Regions from separate parts of the Gilliamella sp. B2785 genome, predicted to be linked through region 1. Evidence: riboswitches for the same ligand, from Rfam matches in the RefSeq annotation. Region 1 holds a riboswitch; each other region holds the start of a gene.
The links. Region 1 has a riboswitch for thiamine pyrophosphate ahead of thiM (hydroxyethylthiazole kinase). Riboswitches for the same ligand answer to the same signal wherever they lie in the genome.

Region 1 (8,223 bases):
GGGGGCTTTTTAGCTCGTCGACGACACTTACAAGCACTTGAAAAAGCTGCAGAGCATTTAAATAATGGTAAATACCAGCTCACAACATTTCATGCTGGCGAACTATTAGCAGAAGAACTTCGGCTTGCGCAAGAGTCATTGAGTGAAATCACTGGCGAATTTACCTCCAATGATCTACTAGGGCGCATATTCAGCTCATTTTGCATTGGTAAATAAGCTGAACATAATGTTGGTTAGAAATATAGGGATATAAATAAAAAGTCATATCCCTATGAAGTGTTTTAAGAATTAAAAATTAACTTAAGCTATTTATTTTTGCCGGCATTATTTGGAACTAAAAATAAAATTGAAATAAAACATAACAGACAAAATCCGACATTAATCCATAATCCAATTGCTGCGCCAGTTGCTATACTTTGACCACTGGCAATAACTGCAGCATAAATTGATGCTGAAATGGCAACACCAAAAGCACCGCCTAATGAACTTGCCATTTTATATATCCCTGATGCAATACCAACTTTATCTTCAGGGGCGCTAGAAATTGCTGTGTCGATCGAAGGTGTCGCATAAAAACCTAAACCAAGACCAAATAAAATGTAGCCACCTAATACTGAAATAATATAAAGCATATCTGGTAAAAATGTCAGCGTCATCAATGCAATTCCGGAACCAGTAATTAACGGTCCCATTAACATTGGTTTTTTCGCACCTACCTTTTGTAAGATTTTTTCACCAACACGAATCATACATAAAACCGAAACTAAATAACCAATAGTTAATAATCCATTTTGGAAAGAGGTAAACCCTCGCCCCTGTTGGGTATAAGTGCTGGCCACAATTAACGTGCCTGCAACAGCATTTAGCATAAAGTTGGATAAGGTAGCACCACGGTAAGGGATATTTTTAAATAATGCAAAATCAATGAAAGCGCCACTCGCTTTACTTTTTTCAATAACAAAAAATAAAATCATAAAAACAAAACAAACGGTAGCCAACGATAATGTTGTTAGACTAGTCCATCCAAAAGTAGAACCTTTGGTTATCACAAGATTTAATGAAACTAACGTAATAACAAAAACAAATAGCCCTACATAATCAAATTTTGGCAGACTCGAAGGATCTTCAATTTTGGTTTCAGGAGTTCCTTTCAACAAAAGCATACCTAATACAGCACAGATAATAGAGATTATAAAGATCCATTGCCAACCTAAATAAGTCGCTATTGCACCGCCAGCAAGCACACAAGTGCCCGAGCCGCCCCAAGATCCAATCGACCAAAAACTCAATGCACGCTGACGATCTTTGCCTTGATAATAGGTTTTCACTAATGCTAAAGTCGATGGCATAATACAGGCTGCAGATAAGCCTTGAATAATGCGTCCAAAGGTAAATAATATTTCTCCTTGGGCGAAAATCAAACAAAGACAACCAATAATACTTAAAATAAAACCAAAGTAAGTAAAACGAACTCGTCCAAAGCGATCAGCTAAACCACCAGCAACCACAATAAAGCAGCCAGAGAAAAGTGCAGTCAAACTTACTGCTAAATTAAAAGAGGCTGGAGTGATACCAACAGTATTCTGAACAGCCGGTCCAACATTGACTATTGATTGAGCAAACAGCCAAAAAGTAATAACTCCTAATACAATACCTAATGTTAACCGGTTATAACTTTTAACTTGCTTGGTGCTAGAATTCTTTGAAGTTGACATATTTAAACCAGACATAGAAGCGATTTATCCTTATTTACTTAAATATGTTTCAGTTAATGCAACCCAATATGACGCAGCAGGAACAATACATTTATCATTAAAATCATAACCAGGATTATGAACACTACAAAATCCTGGTTCGTCTCCATTGCCGATAATCATGTAACAACCATTTGGATTGCTCTCTAACATAAAAGCAAAATCTTCACTGCCCATAAAAGGATGGCAATTATCATGAACACGATCTTTACCGACTAATTTCTGAGCAACTTCTAATGCAAATTTTGTTGCATTAGCACCATTATGTAAAACAGGGCTACCATTGATATGTTCGATTTTAACTGAGGCGCCAAAACTTTCCGCCTGCGAAGTGGCAATTTCGGTAATACGCTTGAGCAATAAAGTCCGGGTATTATTATCTAATGCTCTGACGGTTAGCTTCATCAATGCATCGCTATTCACCACATTGGGGGCTTCGCCAGATTGAATACAACCAATCGTGATAACAGCTTTCTCAAAGGGTGAAACATTGCGGGAAACAATACTTTGTAAAGCAATGCCAATATAACAAGCAACAAGCGTCGCATCAATTCCTCGCTCAGGCATGGCTCCATGAGCACCTTTCCCTTTGATGGTGATATGAATCGTATCGGATGAAGCCATAAGAGCACCGCTTTTAAAATAAAAATGGCCTTCCTTAAATCCGGGCATATTGTGAATACCGAAAATCACATCACAAGGAAATTGTTTAAATAAACCCTCATCGACCATCACTTTCCCACCATATAACAACTCTTCAGCTGGTTGAAAAATGACATGTAAAGTCCCATCAAAGTTGCGTGTTTCGGCAAGATATTTAGCTGCACATAGCAAAATAGTGGTATGCCCATCATGACCACAACCGTGGAATTTACCATGGCTAACACTGCTCCAAGGTTTACCCGAAGCTTCAACAATAGGTAATGCATCCATGTCAGCTCTAATACCTATTTTCTTATTACAAGCGCCATTTTTCAAAACACCAACGACGCCAGTTTTTGCTAGACCACGATGAACCTCATAGCCCCATTCAGATAGCTTATTTGCAACTAAATCACTGGTTTTTTTCTCTTCAAAACCTAACTCAGGATGTTTATGAATCTGATGTCGAATATCAACAAATTCTTGTTCTGTTTTTCTAATCGTTTCCATAATATGCTGCATTTTAGGCTCCTAATTAACCTGAATATCGTTTATGAGAAAAAATAAAAATGGAACTATACATCTAAGTTAAAATTATATTTAAAAACAAAAACTAACTTTATTATCAAAACCACATAGATGAATAAATATACAATCTAATTTTGTATAAGTCGATTATTTCTGTTATTCATTTTTTATTCTTGAAGGATAACCTTGCTTATTTTTCTTGGCACCATGGTTTATTTGAGTATAAAGGAGCAGAAACGCTCAATCATTACGTTTTATTAATAACAGATATAAATCTTATAAATTTTCACTATTCTGAGGTGTTTTTTTTGTAGGCTTATTGGCGTAATATAATCACTATACTTTATATGGCAGACAAATTTATTTTAATTATAGATGTTCCAACGTTGCACTAGATGAATTATAGATAACAAAAGGGGATAATGATGAAATTAATCGTCGATAATATGAGTTGTCAACATTGTGTTAAAACCATTACTAAAGCAATTAATGATATTGATCCTAAAGCTAAAGTGACTGTTGATTTAGCGAAACATGAAGTTGATATAGAAGGTGGTACTATCTCACAAGAAGCTGCAATTCAAGCCGTTAATCAAGCGGGGTTTGAGTTTGTGGGTATTTCGTATTAAGGCAATACTATTTACAATTTCTCATTTTAAACGATTAAGACAATCGCTTAAATACTAGATAATACAAATATCCAATAGCCTCTATTTGACTAGATAATGCACTAAAAAAGTTTTCATATACTTCATTGGCACGGATTGTCGATGAAGTATATAGCTGTTGAAAATAGCGTTTGCCGAAAATACCACATTTAGCTTTCTAGCCTTTTCCTGCGGTGTTCCACCATTGATAAAAATGGTGAGTAGGTCCAATTCCTTTACCAATTTTCAAATTATCTGCATTTTCAATGGCACCTTGTAGGTATTTTTTTGCTTGTTTAACGGCTTCTTCTAACTCATATTTTGGTAGTAATGCTGAAATAGCTGCCGATAATGTGCAACCTGTACCATGTGTGTTTTTAGTTTGGATACGTGGTGATGCCATTCTGATGATCTTAGTTGGCGTGATTAGATAATCAGGACTTTCTTGACTTGGCAAATGCCCTCCTTTCATTAATACTGCCTGACAGCCTAATTTGAGTAGCTCATAACCCTGTTGTTGCATTTCATCTTCGTTTTGTGCCTCATGACAATCAAGTAATGCTGCTGCTTCTGGAAGGTTAGGGGTGATGATGGTGGCGAATGGTAATAGCAATTCTCGAATAGCGGTAATGGCATCATTTCTCAATAAAGGATGCCCCCCTTTGGCTATCATTACCGTATCAAGAACAATATTGGCAATAGGATTATTGCTTAATAGATGATTAACCGTGGTTACAATCTCTTTATTCATCAGCATACCGATTTTAACGCTATCAATATGGATATCTTGATAAAGTGTGTTAAATTGAGCCTCAACAAATTCGGGTGGCACTGGGTATATGCTATTAACACCTTGTGTACTTTGTGCGGTTAAAGCAGTAATGACTGACATCCCATAAGCGCCAAGCGCTGAAAAGGCCTTTAAATCGGCCTGAATACCTGCACCGCCACTAGGATCGCTACCAGCTATAGTTAATGAAACTGTTGTCATGGTTTAATTTCCTATCTTACTTGTCTTATTTTTCTAATCAAATCAGATGTGGCCTTAGCAATATCTCCTTGCCCGCAAATTGCGGATACAACGGCAATACCTTCAATGCCAGTTTGAATCACTTCAGTTAAATTGTTTACACCGATACCACCGATCGCAACGGCAGGGCATTGTTTTGCTTTAACAAGTTCAGTCAATTGGGCGATGCCTATTGCTTCTGCTGCATCTTTTTTGGTGGGGGTTGGATAGATAGGACCAATACCTAGATAATCGACTAGTTGCCAAGGAACGCGCTCAAGTTGCGAATAATTAGAGACTGAAAGCCCTATCCATTTATCTTCTCCAATTAATCGTCGTGCAACTTCGACAGGTAGATCGCTTTGTCCAACATGAACACCATCGGCATCGACAGCTAAAGCTATATCAATATGATCATTAATCAATAGTGGAACTTGAGTGTCGATTAATACTTCTTTTAAAGCTTGGGCAGCTTTATACCAATTTCTACCTGAATATTCTTGTTCTGAACGTAATTGAACGGCAGTAACACCATTTTCAACTGCAAACTTAGTGGTATTAACCATACCATTTATGCCATCACAAAGTACTGGGTCAAGTACTAAATAGAGTGTTAAATCAAGTTGCTTCTTCATCAAAAATCCTTATTTGTGGTGAAAAGAGAAAGTTGGTCAATAATTGACATAGCAAAAGTACCTAGCCCTTGCTGTTTATTAGCGAGTTCACCCGCTTTTTTCATCATAAAGCAGGCTGAAGCAGTAGCCTTTAAATGATCTTCAGAACTTGCAATCAATGCTGCCACAATCGCAGATAATGAACAACCAGTACCAGTTACTTGTGTTAGCGCGATATCACCCCCAACAATGCTATAAACCTGCTCACCATCTGTGACATAATCGGTCTCACCTGTTATTGCAACAATGGTTTGATATTTCTTGGCTAATAGCATTGCCGCATTTAATGCAGAATCAGTAGAATCCAGTCCATCAGGCCCTTTTGATGATGATTGTTGACCACTTAATGCTAGAATTTCTGAAGCATTTCCTCGAATAACTGTCGGTTTAAATTTTAATAATTGCTTAGCAATTTCAGTGCGATATTTCAATGCTGCTCCAACTGCGACAGGATCTAATACCCAAGGAGTTTGATTAGCTTTTGCGGCGGCTAGTAACATGCTTTTAGCGCTATGACTATTGATCGTACCAATATTAATTAACAAACCATTTGCAATGGCAACAAAGTCCTCAACTTCTTGCTCAGCTACCACCATCGCTGGTGAAGCCCCAATCGCCAAAAGAACGTTAGCGGTGTAATTTTGTACCACATCATTGGTAATACAATGGATTAAAGGTCGCTTCTGATGAACTTGCTCAATAAAAGGAATGGCATCTTGATTTGAAAATAATTTAATGACCGACATATTCTTTCCTTATCTAATAAATAATATTAAGGGAAGAATGTGTCAAAAGCGGTAATTAAGACAGAGACTTCCCTACGCTGGCATGATCCAGATCAGGTTCAACGGGTAAATTCTCAGTTTTTTGCTCTAACAAAAAACACCCCGAGTCTAAATAACAAATTTGGATAAAATTGAATCTATTATGAACTGAGTTTAAAAATTAAACAAGTTATTGTAATAATCTTTCTATATCACTAATGGCTCGTCTATCCGGTAAGAAAATTATTAAATGATCGCCATCTTCAATCATTAAATCCGTATTTACTATAATTACATCTTCACCACGAACCACGGCACCAATCGTAGCACCTGAAGGTAATTTTAAACTGTTAATATTTTTACCGACTAATTTTGAATTTTCCGCTTCACCACGAGCAACTACTTCGACAATTTCCGATTCACCTTGGCGTAATGAGACAACTTTAACTACACCCGTTTGCCTAACATGGCTTAGTAGTTCTGAAATAGTGGCATGTTGTGGTGAAATCGCGATATCAATAACACTATCGTTAATCAATTCTAAGTAGGCTTGTCGCTGGATAAGAACGATGACTTTTTTTGCCCCCATTCTTTTTGCCAGCATAGATGACATAATATTGGCTTCATCATCGCTAGTGACCGCCACAAACAGATCGGTTAACTCGACTTGCTCTTGTGATAATAATTCTTGGTCTGATGATTCACCATGTAACACGGTGGTATTAACTAACTGCTCAGCTATTAATTCAGCTTTTTCTGCATTACGTTCAATCAACTTAACTTGATAATCATTCTCTAAACGTTTAGCTAAAGCAATGGCAACGCCACCGCCACCGCTAATAATAATACGTTTATAAGGTTTTTCTAGCCTTTGTAGTTCACTGGTTACTGCTTTAATATTGAGGGGAGGGGTAATAAAATAAACCATGTCTCCAGCTTCAATTAAAGTCGAACCTATTGGACGAATAAAACGATTTTGACGATAAATAGCAACAACACGCGCTTCGACATGTGGTAAATGCTCTTTAAGTTCGGATAGTTCGCTCCCCACTAACGCACCACCGTAATAAGCGGTTACAGCAACCAAACAGACACGATTATCATAAAACGAAGCAAACTGTAGAGCACCAGGATATTGAACTAATTGGCTAATATGATTTGTAATTAAGTTTTCAGGAGCAATAATATGATCGATGTTGATACAATCTTTATTGAAGAATGGGTATCTTTCATCGTTATATTCAGGAGCACGGATTCTAGCAACTTTTTGTGGAATATTAAACATCACATGCCCAATCTGACAAGCCATCATATTTACTTCATCAGAATTGGTAACGGCAACTAACATATCGGCTGATTCCGCGCCAGCACTCTCTAATACTTGTGGGTAAGAGGATTTACCGCAAATAACTTGTAAATCAAAACGCTCTTGCAAAGATTGCAATTTATCATGATCTTCATCAACGACAGTCACATCGTTCTGCTTTTCAGTTACTAGATATTCAGCAAGTGCACTACCAGTTTGGCCTGCACCAAGAATGATAATTTTCATAATAAACCTATTATAATCAAAAGGCCTCAAGCTAACTCATTATTAGAACAATAGAGCTCATATCAATTAAAGCCGTTTGATATTGTTTAGTAATAATCGCAATCTTATTTTAGATTATACAAAACCGATTGCGTCATAAACCTTCTTCAACGTAGGCTCTGCTTTAGCGCGAGCTTTTTGTGCTCCTTCTTGCATAATTGAAAGAAGATAATTTTCATCATCTCGATATTGATGATATTTTGCTTGTAAACCGGTTAACATCTCGATAACTTGATTCGCCACCTCGGTTTTTAGATGACCATACATTTTGCCTTCAAACTCTTTTTCAAGTTCAGCAATCGGCTTACCTGTAATACCTGTCAAAATATCTAACAGATTTGAAACACCGGCTTTGTTTTTTGAATCATAACGTACAACAGGTGGTTCGTCTGAATCGGTCATTGCCCGTTTAATCTTCTTCTCGACATCTTTCGGATTCTCAAGTAAACCAATAACATTGTTACGATTCTCATCTGATTTAGACATCTTTTTGGTTGGATCTTGTAAAGACATCACACGAGCACCTACTTTAGAAATAAACGGCTCAGGAACAGTAAAAATATCGCCATAAAGTGCATTAAAACGCATAGCGATATCACGTGATAACTCGAGAT
Region 2 (8,223 bases), on a different contig from region 1:
ATAATGCATTTTAGACTACCTTGTCAAGTATTTTTTTGATTTATTTGTAATTTTATACTTTTATATCAAATTTTAGCCTTGTAGCTAAAACCGTGTAAAAAGTATAGTGATTGGAAAAACACGATGCAACACTTTTTTTCGCTCATTTACGTTAACTTTTGTAAATAGGATCTAAAAAAGATTTAGATGATAATTGATTAAGCACTGTTTTAATTAAAGATTATCATTATTACAAATCTTTAGAATCACGGTTATTGATCCTAAAAAAATTATTTTAGTATTAAAAATAGTGGTTATGATCATTTAAAAGTTTTAAGTGAAATTTAAAACCTCAAAAACCCGGCTCCTCAACTTTTTTTGTAATAAAAAACCTCAAAAACAAACCCGCCTTAGCGGGTAATTCAAACGTCGCTTAGCCGCAAAATCGCTTTTTTATGGCTAAACGACGTTGACTCGTTGAGTCAGCTTACTTTTAATCACTTAATACTATTTTTTATCACTCCCACCCCCGGCCTAAGGATTAAGGACGAAGAAATAAAAACTAAGGATAGGCGCAAAGTGTGTAGTTGCTGTGGTAGAACAAACTCACGTGACCGTCGTTCGGGTCCACGATAGACTGGTTACCAACACCCGGGTCACTAGTCCAGTACCAAGGGTCGTAGAGGAAGCCAACGCCTGAATAATCAGACATACCACCCCACTCCGTGAAAAAGCCAGAACCTATATGACGCATGTACCAATTACCAGGTGAGGAAGGGGTGGCGCCGACTGAACTACGACAGAAAGAATCGTTGTCAGGACAAGATGCATTGGTTAAATCCCTTACGCTAGGCATTCGATAACCAATACTATTACACCAAGATAAAGCACGAGAATAATAGTCCTGCTTAGAACCTCGGTTGACGAACCACTGCTTCAAAGTAAAACCATATCTGACGACAGCATTACCTCGACTATCACGACCGACCAACTCGAAGGTCTGAGGCAAAGTAGGTTTAGAAATAGAAACAGGAATGGATGACTCCTGCTCGGATGAACTAGCGTAAGGACCCTTTAAAGTAACGCGTACGCTTGTAGCAGTAGAATTAGACATTGCAACTGTGATACCACCATGAGAAACAGGAGACCAAGACAATGGCTGACTACTACCACTAATATCTAAATCAAAGTACAGTCGATTAGCGCCAGTAGTAGGAAAATTTTGATCATAAGAGGACGGGTCTGTTGACCGAGTGAGAAAACCTTTATTAGGGTCCCACGTCGAAGATGGGCCAGCAAAATCACCTGTACCGTAAGTCAAATTAGGACGAGCAAAACATACCACAGCCCCAGCCTTAGGATTGACGTAATAAGTCACATTACGGGCACTGAAAGTACTACGATTAGGAAAACCATAACGAGTAGATAATGTACCGTTAGTACTAGATAACGTAACCTTATAAGGTGAATTACAAGTCGTTAACACGGAATTACGTGATACAACTTGATTGTTTTTATCGACAATAGATAAACTTAAACGACCAGTAGCAGTAACGTCACTATCTCCATCATCATCTCCCCAATAATTATTAGGAGGACCGATAAGAGAACTCAAAGCGACTGAATTAGTATCAGTAGGAACGAACATACGAATATCAGCAAAACTCTGACCCTCAACCGGCAAGACGATTGGGGTTGTAGATGATGAATTGTTAGAAGGCGTGTAATTAGCTCCGTTAGATAGCGTAATCCCAAGCAGACCGTTAGTATCAACTGCACGAGTACGACCACCGTCGAAAGTCAGATAAGGAGGAGTGCCCTGTATCTGATTTGCTGTTGTCTGTGATGTCAATGCGTGACCCGAAAAAGGAAGGAAAAGAGCCACGGAAAAAACAATCTGCCGGGATAATTGGGAAAAGGATCGAAAACAGGATCTGAAACAGGATCCGGAAAACGATCGGAAAAAAGATCGAGAAGAGGATCGCGGAAGCGATCGCGCGAAAATTCGCAGAATTTCACTTGATTGAGTAGAAAAATAAGCTTCAGTGAAAAATTTAAACTGGGTGCTGGACTTAGACGAATTTAAAAGATAGGTTGGCCAGGTTGCCTGTTGCCTGTTGCCTGTTGAAAATTATAATGCATTTTAGACTACCCTGTCAAGTAATTTTTTGATTAATTTACAATTTTATGCTTTTCTGTCAAATTTTAGCCTATTAGCTAAAACCGTGTAAAAAGTATAGTGATTGGAAAAACACGATGCAACACTTTTTTTCGCTCAATTGGGTTAACTTTTGTAAATAGGATCTAAAAAGGATCTAGATGATAATTGATTAAGCGCTGTTTTAATTAAAGATTATCATCATTACAAATCTTTAGAATCACGGTTATTGATCCTGAAAAAATTATTTTAGTATTTAAAATAGTGGTTATGATCATTTAAAAGTTTTAAGTGAAATTTAAAACCTCAAAAACCCGGCTCCTCAACTTTTTTTAATGGAAAAAACAGCTACTAAAAAACGCCATAGTTTAAAGCGGAATTACTTATTTGAGACAACATTGCAAAACAGAATTTTGAACCCCAAAAAACCCACTCCTCAACTTTTTTTACGGAAGGTTCTAATTATGAATAATAACTTATCCCTAACAATTTAGCTATCTCTTGATTTTCAGCTAGCTGTTTTGGTTCTGCATTAAAAATGACGTTTCCATTTTCAATAACCACACAGCGAGAAAAATGGCTAAGTGACTCATCCAGATAATGCGATACCATCATTAAGGTCAGATTAAATTCACTACAAACCTGATTCACCAATGCCAACATTTCAAAGCGCAGAGCTTGGTCAAGAGCAGAAAATGGCTCATCTAATAATAATATAGGACGATGTTGTATAAGACAGCGAGCCAGTGCCACGCGTTGCCGTTGGCCACCCGATAGCTGTTCGGGATAGCGATGGTTAAAGCCTTCCAGCCCGACACGAACCAGAATATCATTAATAGTCATTTGTTCAGCTCGACTCAGTTTTAATGTCGGCTTGATGCCTAAAGCAATATTTTGTTCAACCGTTAGATGGCTAAATAAGTTATTTTGTTGAAATAGCATCGATACAGGGCGTTTACCGGGTAACGTTGTTGTGACATTTTGGTTATTTAAAATGATTTGTCCTGATTTAGGAAAGATGAACCCCGCAATCAAGCTAAGTAATGTACTTTTGCCCGCGCCACTTGGTCCGACAATAACAACCCGCTCTTTAGCAGCAATATTTAGCGTAAAGTGCATGTTGAAGTTGTCATATTGATATTCAATTTTTTGAAGTTCGATCATAATCCATCACAACCAATAAACTAAAAGATAAAAGTAATAATATCGCGGCTGTCACGATACTTTCTTGATAATGATAATGCGATATCTGTTGGTATAAATAATAAGGTAACGTGGTCACCGACTGCCCGCCAAACAGAGCTATTACCCCAAAATCGCCCAATGACAATATGGCAGCAAGGGCAAAACTCATCAACATAAGGCTTTTTAACCCCTTAAAATCGACCAAATAAAAATGCATTAATCCATTGATATTAAGGGTTTGGGTTAACTGCCAATAGCGTGCCGTAATATCATACATCGGCGTAGCTAAATTTTTAAGGATGAAAGGTAACGCCATTAACCCATTACAAACCATAATTAATAAGCAGATAAAAACAGTGTTATGACTAAAACCGAATAACAATAAAAACAATCCCGATGCTAATACCATGTTTGGTATAGCTAATATCAAGGAGGCAACCATCATAAGCCGATTACTTAATTGACGTTGTTGGTTAATCAATAGTCGGCAATTGGTCCATAGCAAAAGTAACCCAAGTAACATCGCTATCATAGCCGAACCTATAGCAATAAGGATTGAATAGAGTAAGGCTTGTTGCAACATCGATGTGAGTAATGAGATTTGGAAAAAATAGAAACCTTGAAAAAGTATGGTAATCATCGGAGACAGGATAAATAATCCCCCTATTACGATAATGATCATGCTAATCATTTTTAGCCAATTGGTTATCGGTAATTGATAGTTGGAGTGACTAAATTTAACACTCAGCTTTCTATCATTTCTATTTATTTTCTGCATCAAGCTGATAAAAACAATACAGCAAACCAACTGCACGCAAGATAGTAATGCGGCTTGTAATAGATCAAAGTCTCGCACCGCTTGATAAATAGCCACTTCCAGCGTGGTGTATTTTGGACCACCACCCAATGCAAGCACTATGGCAAAACTCGAAAAACAGAGCATAAAAATAAGTGCTGCCATAGGCAATATTTGTCTACGAAGTAACGGCCATTCAAGTAATTTAAAATAGGTAAATGTTGAAAAATTAAGTTGTGCCGCTAGCTGTCTTTGTTCTATCGCAACACTGTTTAATGTTTTGTAAAAGAGCACACAAGCATAAGGAAAATTCAAAAAAACATGAGCCAACAAAATACCTTGCAAGCCATAAATAGGAAATGAAAATGGGATATGCAGTACTTGGCAAATGTAAGCCAGTAAACCTTGTTGCCCATATACCGACAACAACCCTGTCACAACCACTAAAGCGGGTAAAATAAAGGTAATTGGCATTATTTTTATCAGTAACTTTTTACCTTTAAAATCAATAAAGGAGAGCGCCTTAGCCATTAATATTGCTGATGCCAGCGAAAGTATTGTCGATAACAAAGCTTGATAAAAAGTGATCCAAACAATATGAAGTACATAACTATCAAGATAAATCGTCAAATTTCCTGACTCTAAGGCAAATCGCCAAATAGCAATAAGTGCCGAGCTTAAAATAATGAGTATTAAGCTCGCTGCACTCATTCCGGGTAATAACGATTTAAATTTCAACATTGGCGATACGGATCTATTTACTAATTGCCGATTGCCATTCTCGAATCCAAGCCTTTTGATGTTTTTCAATCTCTGCTGGCTCAAATTCTAACGATTTATTGACCGAATTAATTTGCGCAAAGGCATTAGGTAGATCCGTTTTGATAATCGGATACATCACATTTTTCTCAGCAAATTGGTGTTGGACTTCAGGTGTCAGCAAATAACGTAAAAATTGGCGCGCTAGGTCAATTTCTTGACTGTATTTAATGATTCCGGCTACTTCAACTTGACGATAGTGCCCTTCATCAAAAATAGCTGCCTCGTAGTGATGCTCGTTTTCATTAATGATATGTGCCACTGGCGATGTACTGTAACTAAGGACAAAATCCGCTTCGCCTTTTAAAAACATACCATAAGCTTCGCTCCAACCTTTGGTGACCGTCACCGTGTTTTTAGCGATTTGCTGCCACGCTTCGGCTGCTTTATCACCATAAACTTTTTTTACCCAAAATAGTAAACCGAGTCCTGGTGTACTGGTTCTTGGATCTTGGTAGATGATTTTCCAACCGGCTTTATTTTCGACCAATTCATGTAAAGAATGAGGTGGATTTTTGACTTTGTTATTATTGTAGATAAAAGCAAAATAACCAAAATCATAAGGCATAAAACTATCATCCCACCAATTGGTGTTGAGATTGTCGGGTTTAGCGATTTGATGAGGAATAAGAATATTCGCTTGTTTGGCTTGCTCTAATAGGTTGTTATCTAACCCTAAAATAACATCCGCATTCGTTTTATCGCCTTCAAGACGAATACGATTTAAAACCGACACACCATCACCTAATGTCACAACCTCAAGTTGGCAATTGCATTGGGCTTCAAACCCTTTTTTGATAGCCTCACCGGGTCCCCATTGTGACATAAAGGAATTATAGCTATAAACCGTCAAAGTAGGCAGTTCTGCATTGGCTAATGGGTTAAAAAGTGAAAATAGAAAAATAACAGGTAGTAAAAAGTTTTTACAAAACATTTTGCCTCCAAAGAAATAGGTAAAAGACAAAAGGTTTGAGCAGATATAATAACTCAAATCCCTCCGCTGGCATTATCCAGTTCAGGTTCGACGAGTTATGTCAGTCAATCTGACACTCTCAGCCCACTAGGGCACCCCGTTGAGAACGACATTAGTTTAGAGGGTGAAGGTATAATTGTAAATAGTTACCTTCAACGGTTGCCTGCAAACTTATCTATGATTTTGGAAGAGAGTAACTGCGCTTGATCAAACTGATAGCTTTATAAAATTTCGGCTTAGCCCCATTTGTAATCGGAAAATCGATTTCTTGCTTATTTAAGGGGGGAGTGAGTTTTGCATATTCATCCAAAAAGATATTTTCACCATAATTATCATACTATTTTGTCAATTGTGAATCTGAGTTGTTGCAGATGGCCTTGAGCAAACACCAACGTTGAAAAGAGCAAAAGGATATTGATAATCAGGTAGTTAAATAAATTTCGGCACCTGTTTTCTCTTTATTTTTTTATCTATTTTATAATTAAGTTAATAAATTACATCTAAATAAAAAAATTTTGTTTATAAAAGAATCAGCTATTTACTTGTCCTTAACTAATCCCACAGTGACAATTTATCAATTTATCAGTATTATATTGGGCATTTTATTTTAATCGATTAGGTTCAGTGTGAATATTCAACAACTATTAACACAACGTGTTTCTCAAGCAATGATTATGGCGGGTGCTGATAAAAACTGCGACGCTTTAATCAAGCAATCAGCTAAAGCCCAATTTGGTGATTACCAAGCAAATGGTATCATGTCTACCGCTAAAAAATTGGGAATGCCACCACGAGCATTAGCTGAAAAAGTTTTACAACATCTTGATATTGATGATATTGCCGATAAAATCGAGATCGCCGGTCCTGGTTTTATTAATATCTTTTTAAAAGATAGTTGGATTGCTGAACAAAACGAAGTCGCGCTAAATAGTGATAAACTGAATATTACTTTACCAGCCAAACCACAAACTATTGTGGTTGATTACTCTGCACCAAACGTAGCAAAAGAGATGCACGTCGGCCATTTACGCTCAACTATTATTGGTGATGCTAGTGTCCGAGTATTAAGCTTTCTTGGTCATAATGTTATCCGAGCCAACCATGTTGGAGATTGGGGAACCCAATTTGGGATGTTAATCGCCTATCTTGAAAAAATGGAAAACGAACATGCCAATGACATGGAACTTTCAGATTTAGAATCGTTCTATCGCGCAGCAAAAAAACATTACGACGAAGACGAAGCCTTTGCCGAAAAAGCCCGTAATTATGTCGTAAAACTTCAAGGTGGTGACCAATATTGTCGTGAAATGTGGCGAAAACTGGTGGATATCACCATGACACAAAACATTGCCACATATAAACGCCTTAATGTCACCTTATCGGTTGAAGATACAATGGGCGAAAGCATCTATAACAGTATGCTACCAGGCATTGTTGCCGATCTAAAACAGAAAAAATTAGCGGTTGAAAGTGACGGTGCCATCGTCGTATTTCTAGATGAATATAAAAATAAAGAAGGCGAACCAATGGGCGTTATTATCCAAAAACGTGATGGTGGCTATCTTTATGCAACAACCGACATTGCCTGTGTAAAATATCGTTACGAAACACTTCATGCTGAACGTATTTTATATTATACCGATTCACGTCAACACCAACATCTAGAACAAGTTTGGGATATCGTGCATAAAGCGAAATATGTACCAGAATCCTTAAAACTTGAACACCACATGTTTGGTATGATGTTAGGTAAAGACGGCAAGCCGTTTAAAACTCGTTCAGGTGATACCGTAAAATTAAACGACCTGCTTGACGAAGCAACAGAGCGTGCAGAAGCACTCATTAAAAGTAAAAATCCCGATCTTTCTCCAACAGAACTTGCCAAAGTGATTGATGCTGTGGCGATTGGCGCAGTGAAATATGCCGACCTATCCAAAAATCGTACAACCGATTATGTTTTTGATTGGGATAACATGTTGTCATTTGAAGGCAATACTGCACCATATCTACAATATGCCTATACACGCGTACTGTCGGTGTTTAGAAAATCAAATATCAACGAAGATAGCTTAACTGGTAATATCAATTTAGGCACGGACAAAGAGCGAACATTAGCAATTCGATTAATTCAATTTGATGAAACCGTTTCAACCGTTGCTGTAGAAGGCACACCGCATGTGCTGTGCGCCTATTTGTATGATATCGCCACCCTATTTTCTAGCTTCTATGAGCACTGCCCAATTTTGGCTGCCGAAAATGAAGACTTGAAACATAGCCGTCTAAAACTGGCATCTTTAACGGCAAAAACCCTTA
Region 3 (8,223 bases), on a different contig from region 1:
CTACCGTAAAGTGATGAATCAGTTGACTGAGGAATAAAACCATTATACGGGTCCCACATCGAAGATGGGCCAGCATGATAATCTGTACCAAAACCCAAACCAGGTCTGGCAAAACAAACCACCGGCGCAGCCTTAGGATTGACATAATAAGTCACACTATTGGCACGTAAATCACTACGATTAGGAAATCCGTAACGAGTAGATAATGTACCGTCAGTACTAGATAGCGTAACCTTATAAGGTGCCTTACAAATCTCTGGCACGGTACTACGTGATACCGTTTGACCGCTTTTATCGACGATAGATAAACTTAAAGAACCAGTAACAGTAACGTCACTATCACCATCATCATCCCCCCAATAATTATTAGGAGGACCGATAAGTGTACTTAAATCGACTGAATTTGTATCAGTAGGAACGAACATACTTATATCAGCAAAACTCTGACCCTCAACGGGCAAGGAGATTGGGGTTGTAGATGATAAATTGGTAAAAGGCGTATATTGCGTACCATCAGATAGTGTAATCCCAAGCAGACCGTTAGCATCGACCGCACGTGTACGACCACCGTCGAAAGTCAGATAAGGCGGAGTACCCTGTATCTGATTTGCTGTTGTCTGTGATGTCAATGCGTGACCAGAAAAAGGAAGGAAAAAGACCACGAAAAAAACAATCTGCCGGGATAATTGGGAAAAGGATCGAAAACCGGATCTGAAAGAGGATCCGAAAAACGACCGGAAAAAAGATCGAAAAGAGGATCGCGGAAGCGATCGCGCGAAATTTCGCAGAATTTCACTTGATTGCGTGGAAAAATAAGCTTCAGTGAAAAATTTAAACTGGGTGCTGGACTTAGACGAATTTAAAAGATAGGTTGGCCAGGTTGCCTGTTGCCTGTTGCCTGTTGAAAATTATAATGCATTTTAGACTACCTTGTCAAGTAATTTTTTGATTTATTTGTGATTTTATACTTTTATATCAAATTTTAGCCTATTAGCTAAAACCGTGTAAAAAGTATAGTGATTGGAAAAACACGATGCAACACTTTTTTTCGCTCATTTGTGTTAACTTTTGTAAATTGGATCTAAAAATAATCTAAGTTGCAATTGGTTATCTATTGTTTTAATTAAGTATATCATCATTACAAATCTTTATAATCAGAACGATTGATCCTGAAAATTTTATTTTAGGGCTTAAAACAAGAATTTTGATCATTTAATAATTTTTAAGTGAAATTTAGAACCCCAAAAACCCCGCTCCTCAACTTTTTTTGCGATAGGAACCTCAAAAATAAACCCGCGGGTAATTCAAACGTCGCTAAGCCGCTTAATCGCTTATTATGATTTCTTCGACTATTTAATTTTTAAATACATATCCTCTCCCTTTACGAAAGGATTTTATGCAATAACTTATTTGATCATATTTCATCCATTCGTAAGTCTGAATTTTTTCTAAATGATAGTTATGATCTTTTACTACATTTCTATTTTAATTAGTTTTTGTTCGTTTTATAATCAATCCCCTCAACTTCTTACAATCTTCGATTTTTAATAAAAACAATGTGTTAATTAAGAGTAAATTTTCAACGCAAGGGAGTATTAACATGAATGATGGGTTAAAGCTAGAAAAAATAAAAGCCTTATTTGAAAAACTTGAATTACCCGATTTTAATAGCTCATCAATAATTTATGGTTCTATCCACCCAAAACTTTGGAGATTTGCACTTTTTCAGGGCGCAGCCGCTTTTGATATTAAACACTACCTTATTTATTTTAATTCCGATGAAATTATTTTAATTGGCTTAACTCTCGGTGCAGATTTAACGAATGATGTTATTCGAATACCAATGACGTCAATTTCAAATTTCAAGTTCAAGAAAGGCTGGATTACCAGTAAATTTGAATTTACTATGGCTGGAAACAAAAGATATCCATTTATAGTACCTAATTTTGTGTTCATCGCAAAATGGCAAAAGCCAAATTTAACCCATATTGTTTCCACCTATTTTAATCAATAATTAACTCAATTATCTTTTACCTATATGATGAAAAATAATTACCTAATATATTGTATTATTGGGTAATTTAATTTCATTTTTTACGTTTAATGTGTGATGCAGTCCTTGCCCGCATCGGAAATCCGTGAATTTGATTATAGTGCTTAGCGCTTTATAAAAAGTCCGAATATGTTCTAACTTGCATATTTCTGTTTTCTAGTTTAATTTATCGTCACTAACCCATTCACTTTTTGAGATGAGACATGACGATATCATTTAAAGAGCAGCAACAACGGATCAATTTTGTTAAACAATTTTTTGCTGAGCAATTAGCTAATAATTTATCACTAATTGAAGTTCAAGCCCCACTTTTGAGTCAAATTGGTGATGGTGTTCAGGATAATTTATCTGGGACTGAGAAGGCGGTTCAGGTTAATATTAAGAGTATTCCTGATGCGCAATTTGAAGTGGTTCATTCACTCGCTAAATGGAAACGCAAAATATTGAGCCAACATAATTTTCCAGTTGGTGAAGGTATTTATACCAATATGAAAGCGCTTCGCCCTGATGAAGATAAGCTCTCCCCTATTCACTCTGTTTATGTCGATCAATGGGATTGGGAAAAAGTGATTCGTCCTGAAGATCGCAATCTTGCTTATTTAAAACAGACGGTAGAGAAGATTTATAGTGCCATTAAGGCTACAGAAAAAGTGGTTTCAGAAAAATATCATCTTTCTTGTTTTTTACCAGAGTCGATCACTTTTATGGATAGTGAGCAGTTATTAAAACGTTATCCTAATTTGTCACCAAAAGAGCGCGAAAACGCGATTACTAAAGAGTTAGGCGCAGTATTTTTAATCGGTATTGGCGGTGATTTGTCAAATAAAGAAAAACACGATGTGCGCGCCCCTGATTATGATGATTGGAGTAGCGATAATGAGATGGGTTCTAAAGGATTAAATGGTGATATTTTAGTTTGGAATCCAGTTTTAAATAGTGGTTTTGAAATTTCGTCAATGGGTATTCGCGTCGATCCTGAGACGTTAAAACGTCAATTAAAATTAACCAATAATGAAGATCGTCTCCAATATGCTTGGCATAAGGCATTAGCTAATGGTGATTTTTTACAGACAATTGGTGGCGGGATTGGACAATCTCGACTAACTATGTTGCTTTTACAACAACATCATATTGGGCAAGTCCAAGCAAGTGTTTGGGATGATGTAACCAAGCAAAACTATCAACAACTTTTATAATTCATGCTCAGCATGTTTTATCTAAAATGGTAAAACATGCTGTTTACTAGTCACTTTTATCCAATGCCATTTGCCAAAAATTTATTTCCAGTTGCGTCGCTTGCTTAAATATTTGGCTTAATTGTTTAAATCGGTTTTCACTAATATTAAGTAATTGTTGTTCTATCCAAGCAATTTCTTTTTGTACTGCTTGTTGAAACTCCTTACTAGCATACATCTCAATCCAAGAGCGATATGGGTTGTTTTCTTCCCAACCTTGAATCCAATTGGCAATCATGCCATACCCAATTAAACAGGGTGCCATTGCTATGTGTATATCTAATATATCGCCGTGTAATCCTATATCAAGCACATAACGTGTATAATCGCTATTGGCTTTGGCTTCCTTTAATGTGCTTAGTTCATATTCAGATATGTGCCATTTTTTGCAATATTCAATATGCAGATCGAGTTCAACTTCAACAATGGTTTTTAAACTCTCTAATGATTGCCGAATTTGAGCAATGTCGTGACTTTTATATACTGCAAGTCCCCAAGCTCGGGAAAAGTTGATTAAAAAAAGATAATCTTGTTTAAGGTAGTATTGAAAGCAGGTTAAGTCTAATGTGCCTTTTCCTAATTGTTGAACAAAATCATGTTGAATATAGTGTTTCCACTTGCTTGATTCAATCAGTGAGTTAAATGATGGCATAATGACTCCTTTTTTGACAAATTCGCTATAAGGAGTTAAACAGATTTCTATAATAGACGTGTTTTAAACTCCCTTCGTCGGTATTAACCGAATCAGGTTCAACGGGTATAATCTCAGCCTATAGCACCCCGGTTAAACAAATTATAAAATTTATAAAATGGTTACTTAAATTTCTCTTTATTCTGCTTTTTGTTCAGTTTCCTGAGATTCTGTAGAAGTCGGCTCTGGAGTTTGAACTTTTTCTACTGGTGCCGAAGCTGGCGTTTGAACTGGAGCGTTACTAGGGCTGTCGCTCTCGACGGGTTGTGGTGTGATTTCAACAGGTGTTTCAGGCTCATCTTTAACTGATTTTGATGATGGTGTACGAATATAAACAATGCTTTGTTTACCTCGATCACATGATCCAACGATTTTACCTTCAATATTTTGTTCACCTTGAGGAACAAGTTTTAATTGGAAGCTATTTTCATTAACACCGTTATTTTTAATTTTTTCGGCGATATTTGCACTAATTTCGTCACAATTGGACGCAGATGCAATAACTGGGAGACCTAATAATAAAACTACTGCTAACTTTTTCATGATCTTTCCTTAAGATTATCGAGTAACTGATGCATTATAAAACGATTGTTTAAACTGTCCATATCGTTTTGAATAACGCTGCAAATAAATTTTATCAATAGATTTGAAAAAGCTAGCTTAGTATAGATTTTTTAGTTAATTCTGCTCTTGGTGTTGGTTTTCGAGTAATTTTAATTTATCTAGAACCCATGAGCGAATATCGGATAATTCGGCTTCAGATAATTGATTTACAAAGTCTCTTTTTGCGTGGAGTTGTTTGCGATCTTCTTCAGTCAAAACCACACCTTTTAAATTTAATAATACCTCTTTACGGTACATTGAGTAGATAAAATCTTTTATCAAATCATCGGAAAGATTAATATCAGCCATGGTGATTTCCTTATTTTATAAAACTCATTTGTTAATCATCAAATTTAGTTAATCTTTGTATAAATAACATTCTGATAGATTTTAAAGATGAATCCAGCCTAAAAAATAGGCTGACTTTTACTATAGTCTAATCACTATTAGATAACAATAGTAAATCGATAAATTAAATTAATTGATTAAATTATTCACTTTATTATTTGATAAGTATTTAACAAACCTGTTGATAACTCAATAACAATATAATAATTAATAAGTTATATGCAAGGTTAATTTTTAATCTTCTCTGATTTCTCAATTTTTGAGTAACAATTATCTAGCCTATTTCACAAAAATTGTGATTATAAAAAAATACAGCATATATTATGCTGTATAAAGAAAATATAAGGGAGTTAAAACAAGAATTTATAAAGCAGTAATAAACGCGGTTAAACCAAATAATACCCCTGGAAAATTAGCTATTGCAATTGGCCAATCCTTTTTTTGTCGTAATAAGCCATAACAGACCCATAATGAGCAGTTAATTGCTGCCGCTAAAGGTTGAGTTGGATTAGCTTTAAATCCATGAAGATTGTCGATAATTTGTGGGATATACGATACGTACATTCCTAATGATGCAAGTGTTGCGATAACACCCAAATAGTGAAAAGCTTTTGGAGAAAGATTCAAAATCAGCCTACCTGCTTATATATGAAAGGAGCAAATAATCTAACATATATAACAAGTGAGTTAAATATTGGTGTACCGTGGTTTCAGATAATATTTTGTAAATAAAATGATAAGATTTTTTATGTGAATCTATTTTAAGTAATCGGATATGGTTTTTAATAATAAATGTTATTGCTACGAAGGCCTTATATCAAGCGCAAATTGTTATATCATATAATGTAGCTAATAAGGCATAAAAACCGCGATTTTTTGATAGTTTTGTGATTATTTAGCTGAGATTCAATCCAATAATGAGATTTGAAGTTTACCGATTAACCCTGCCTTGTTTGTCTGGGCCGTTATGATCTATTTATTAACGCCAAATACCTGTTAGAACAATCAATAAAAACTTAGTTCGCTTTATCTCATCAAATCTTTTGCAAAATGACCATAACTTAAACGTATAGCGCCAACTCGATCCCCAAAGTCAGTGCCTTGTGACACGATTATATGCTTTGCTAGTAATTGATTTAAAATAGCCAACTCCTGCGCCTGACTGCTAACGGGCAAATGGGCATATAGATGAAAACCGCCTGTGGGTATCTGGTAATTGATGTCACCTTTAAAATAGTCATCAAGCCAATCTATTAGTTGGTTAGCCTTCTGTTTTAATTGCTGGCGTAACCATTCTTGATGGGATTGGTAGTGATGAGTCAAATATTCTTCAGCTAAAAGTTGCGGTAATATACTTAATCCCGAGTCAATGTGATGCCTTATATTGGCTAGTTTTTCGATAATTTCTTTCGGTGCAATCATCCAACCAATACGTATGTTGCGACCAATATATTTGGATAATGATCCTAAATAGATAACTTGATTACTGGTATCATATTTTTTTATCGGGTCGATATGACTCTTTTGATCAAAAGTTAACCCACTATAAGCATCATCCTCAACAATACCAATACACTGCTTTCGACAAAATGCCAATATCTGTTTTTTTCGATGATTACTCATCACACATCCCGTTGGATTTTGAAATATTGGATTTAGAAATAGCCATTTAATTTGCCGTTCTAAACTGACTTTTTGTAAACTCTCTAAGGTTATCCCTTCGGCATCACACTCAATACCATATAACCGCAAGCCTGCTGCTTGAAATAGTGGTAATGAATAGAAATATGAAGGTGATTCAATGCCTATTGCATCGCCAGGTTTTAATAATCCTTGAGTAATTAAAAAGAGGGATTGCTGCGTTCCTGAGGTTATTAAAATTTGATCGGTATCAACCATCATGCCAAATTGGTTCAACATATAATTTGCGATCTGCACTTTGAGTGTGGGTAGACCCAATTGCAATGTGTCGCTTTGCTTTTCATAAGCAACCATTTCATGAGAGGTGATATTGGGTAACATTAATTTGGGCATCATATGAGTTGGTAAATCGCCATTAGCCAAATCACAGATGTTCGCCATTTGCTGACGAGTCTGAAATACTTTTTGTTGATATACGCTTTTGCGATTTTGATAGAAATGGGCTGGTAGTCGCCAGTTAATAGTGGAGTAAGCTTGAAGCCCCCATTTTTGATCATTAATAAAGGTTCCACTACCCTGCTTACGAACCAATATATTTCGTTCAGTTAAGATATCTAGTGCATGGACAATAGTTGAGCGGTTAACGTGCAGATTTTTAGCCAACTCTCGCTCTGATGGTAATCTCTCACCCGCTATTAATACCCCTTGTTCAATGTAATTTTCAATCAACTGGATCACTTTTTTAAATAGTGCTCCGTCAAAAGCCGCTAATTTTTGTTTATTCCACATCGTCTATCAGTTTTTTGATTTATGCATAATTGGATGGGTTAATTATAGTCCAATTGGCTGTTTATTGTAGCAATTTTATTTTGAATAATAGTTTATTTAATTAGGAGTAATCATGAAAACAGGTACACAAACAGTAAAACGTGGCATGGCACAGATGCAAAAAGGCGGTGTGATTATGGATGTAGTTAATGCCGAACAAGCAAAAATTGCTGAGCAAGCAGGTGCAGTGGCTGTAATGGCTTTAGAACGTGTTCCCTCTGATATACGCGCTGCTGGAGGCGTAGCACGAATGGCTGATCCAACAATCGTTGAAGAAGTGATGAAAGCAGTCACCATACCTGTTATGGCAAAAGCGCGAATCGGTCATATCGTTGAGGCACGCATTTTGGAGTCTATGGGCGTCGATTATATTGATGAAAGCGAAGTGCTGACACCAGCGGATGAACAATATCATTTATTGAAAGATGAATTTACCGTACCTTTTGTTTGTGGTTGTCGTGACTTAGGCGAAGCACTGCGTCGAATTGGTGAAGGAGCTTCGATGCTACGCACCAAAGGTGAACCAGGAACAGGTAATATTGTAGAAGCAGTAAGGCATATGCGCCGAGTAAATGAACAAATTCGTTTAGTTGTTGGTAAATCAAAAGATGAGTTGATGACATTTGCTAAAGAGATTGGTGCACCTTATGAGTTGATATTACAAATCAAACAACTGGGTAAACTACCGGTTGTTAATTTTGCTGCTGGCGGCATTGCTACGCCTGCTGATGCTGCATTGATGATGCAACTTGGTGCCGATGGTGTGTTTGTTGGTTCAGGTATTTTTAAATCGCAAAATCCGGAAAAATTCGCTAAAGCAATCG

Region 2: linked by a shared signal. The riboswitch ahead of thiB (thiamine ABC transporter substrate binding subunit) and the one ahead of thiM (hydroxyethylthiazole kinase) in region 1 are both predicted to bind thiamine pyrophosphate.
Region 3: linked by a shared signal. The riboswitch ahead of tenA (thiaminase II) and the one ahead of thiM (hydroxyethylthiazole kinase) in region 1 are both predicted to bind thiamine pyrophosphate.

The regions. Positions count from the first base shown of each region.
Region 1 covers NZ_JAFNNC010000003.1:38,108-46,330, reverse strand. Annotated here, with positions in the region: gene mnmE (tRNA uridine-5-carboxymethylaminomethyl(34) synthesis GTPase MnmE) at 1-216, shown strand, start outside; gene J3U24_RS04480 (MFS transporter) at 306-1,730, opposite strand; gene J3U24_RS04475 (M20 aminoacylase family protein) at 1,746-2,918, opposite strand; gene J3U24_RS04470 (heavy-metal-associated domain-containing protein) at 3,347-3,553, shown strand; gene thiD (bifunctional hydroxymethylpyrimidine kinase/phosphomethylpyrimidine kinase) at 3,750-4,562, opposite strand; gene thiE (thiamine phosphate synthase) at 4,574-5,215, opposite strand; gene thiM (hydroxyethylthiazole kinase) at 5,215-6,000, opposite strand; TPP riboswitch at 6,053-6,154, opposite strand; gene trkA (Trk system potassium transporter TrkA) at 6,209-7,570, opposite strand; gene trpS (tryptophan--tRNA ligase) at 7,685-8,223, opposite strand, start outside.
Region 2 covers NZ_JAFNNC010000001.1:308,062-316,284, forward strand. Annotated here, with positions in the region: gene J3U24_RS01420 (hypothetical protein) at 542-1,864, opposite strand; gene thiQ (thiamine ABC transporter ATP-binding protein ThiQ) at 2,600-3,301, opposite strand; gene thiP (thiamine/thiamine pyrophosphate ABC transporter permease) at 3,279-4,859, opposite strand; gene thiB (thiamine ABC transporter substrate binding subunit) at 4,873-5,871, opposite strand; TPP riboswitch at 5,912-6,020, opposite strand; gene argS (arginine--tRNA ligase) at 6,537-8,223, shown strand, end outside.
Region 3 covers NZ_JAFNNC010000006.1:39,467-47,689, reverse strand. Annotated here, with positions in the region: gene J3U24_RS07970 (hypothetical protein) at 1-662, opposite strand, end outside; gene J3U24_RS07965 (hypothetical protein) at 1,601-2,014, shown strand; gene asnA (aspartate--ammonia ligase) at 2,257-3,249, shown strand; gene tenA (thiaminase II) at 3,296-3,940, opposite strand; TPP riboswitch at 3,993-4,081, opposite strand; gene J3U24_RS07950 (DUF1161 domain-containing protein) at 4,118-4,522, opposite strand; gene J3U24_RS07945 (hypothetical protein) at 4,658-4,891, opposite strand; gene J3U24_RS07940 (SemiSWEET family transporter) at 5,294-5,557, opposite strand; gene J3U24_RS07935 (PLP-dependent aminotransferase family protein) at 5,957-7,360, opposite strand; gene pdxS (pyridoxal 5'-phosphate synthase lyase subunit PdxS) at 7,470-8,223, shown strand, end outside.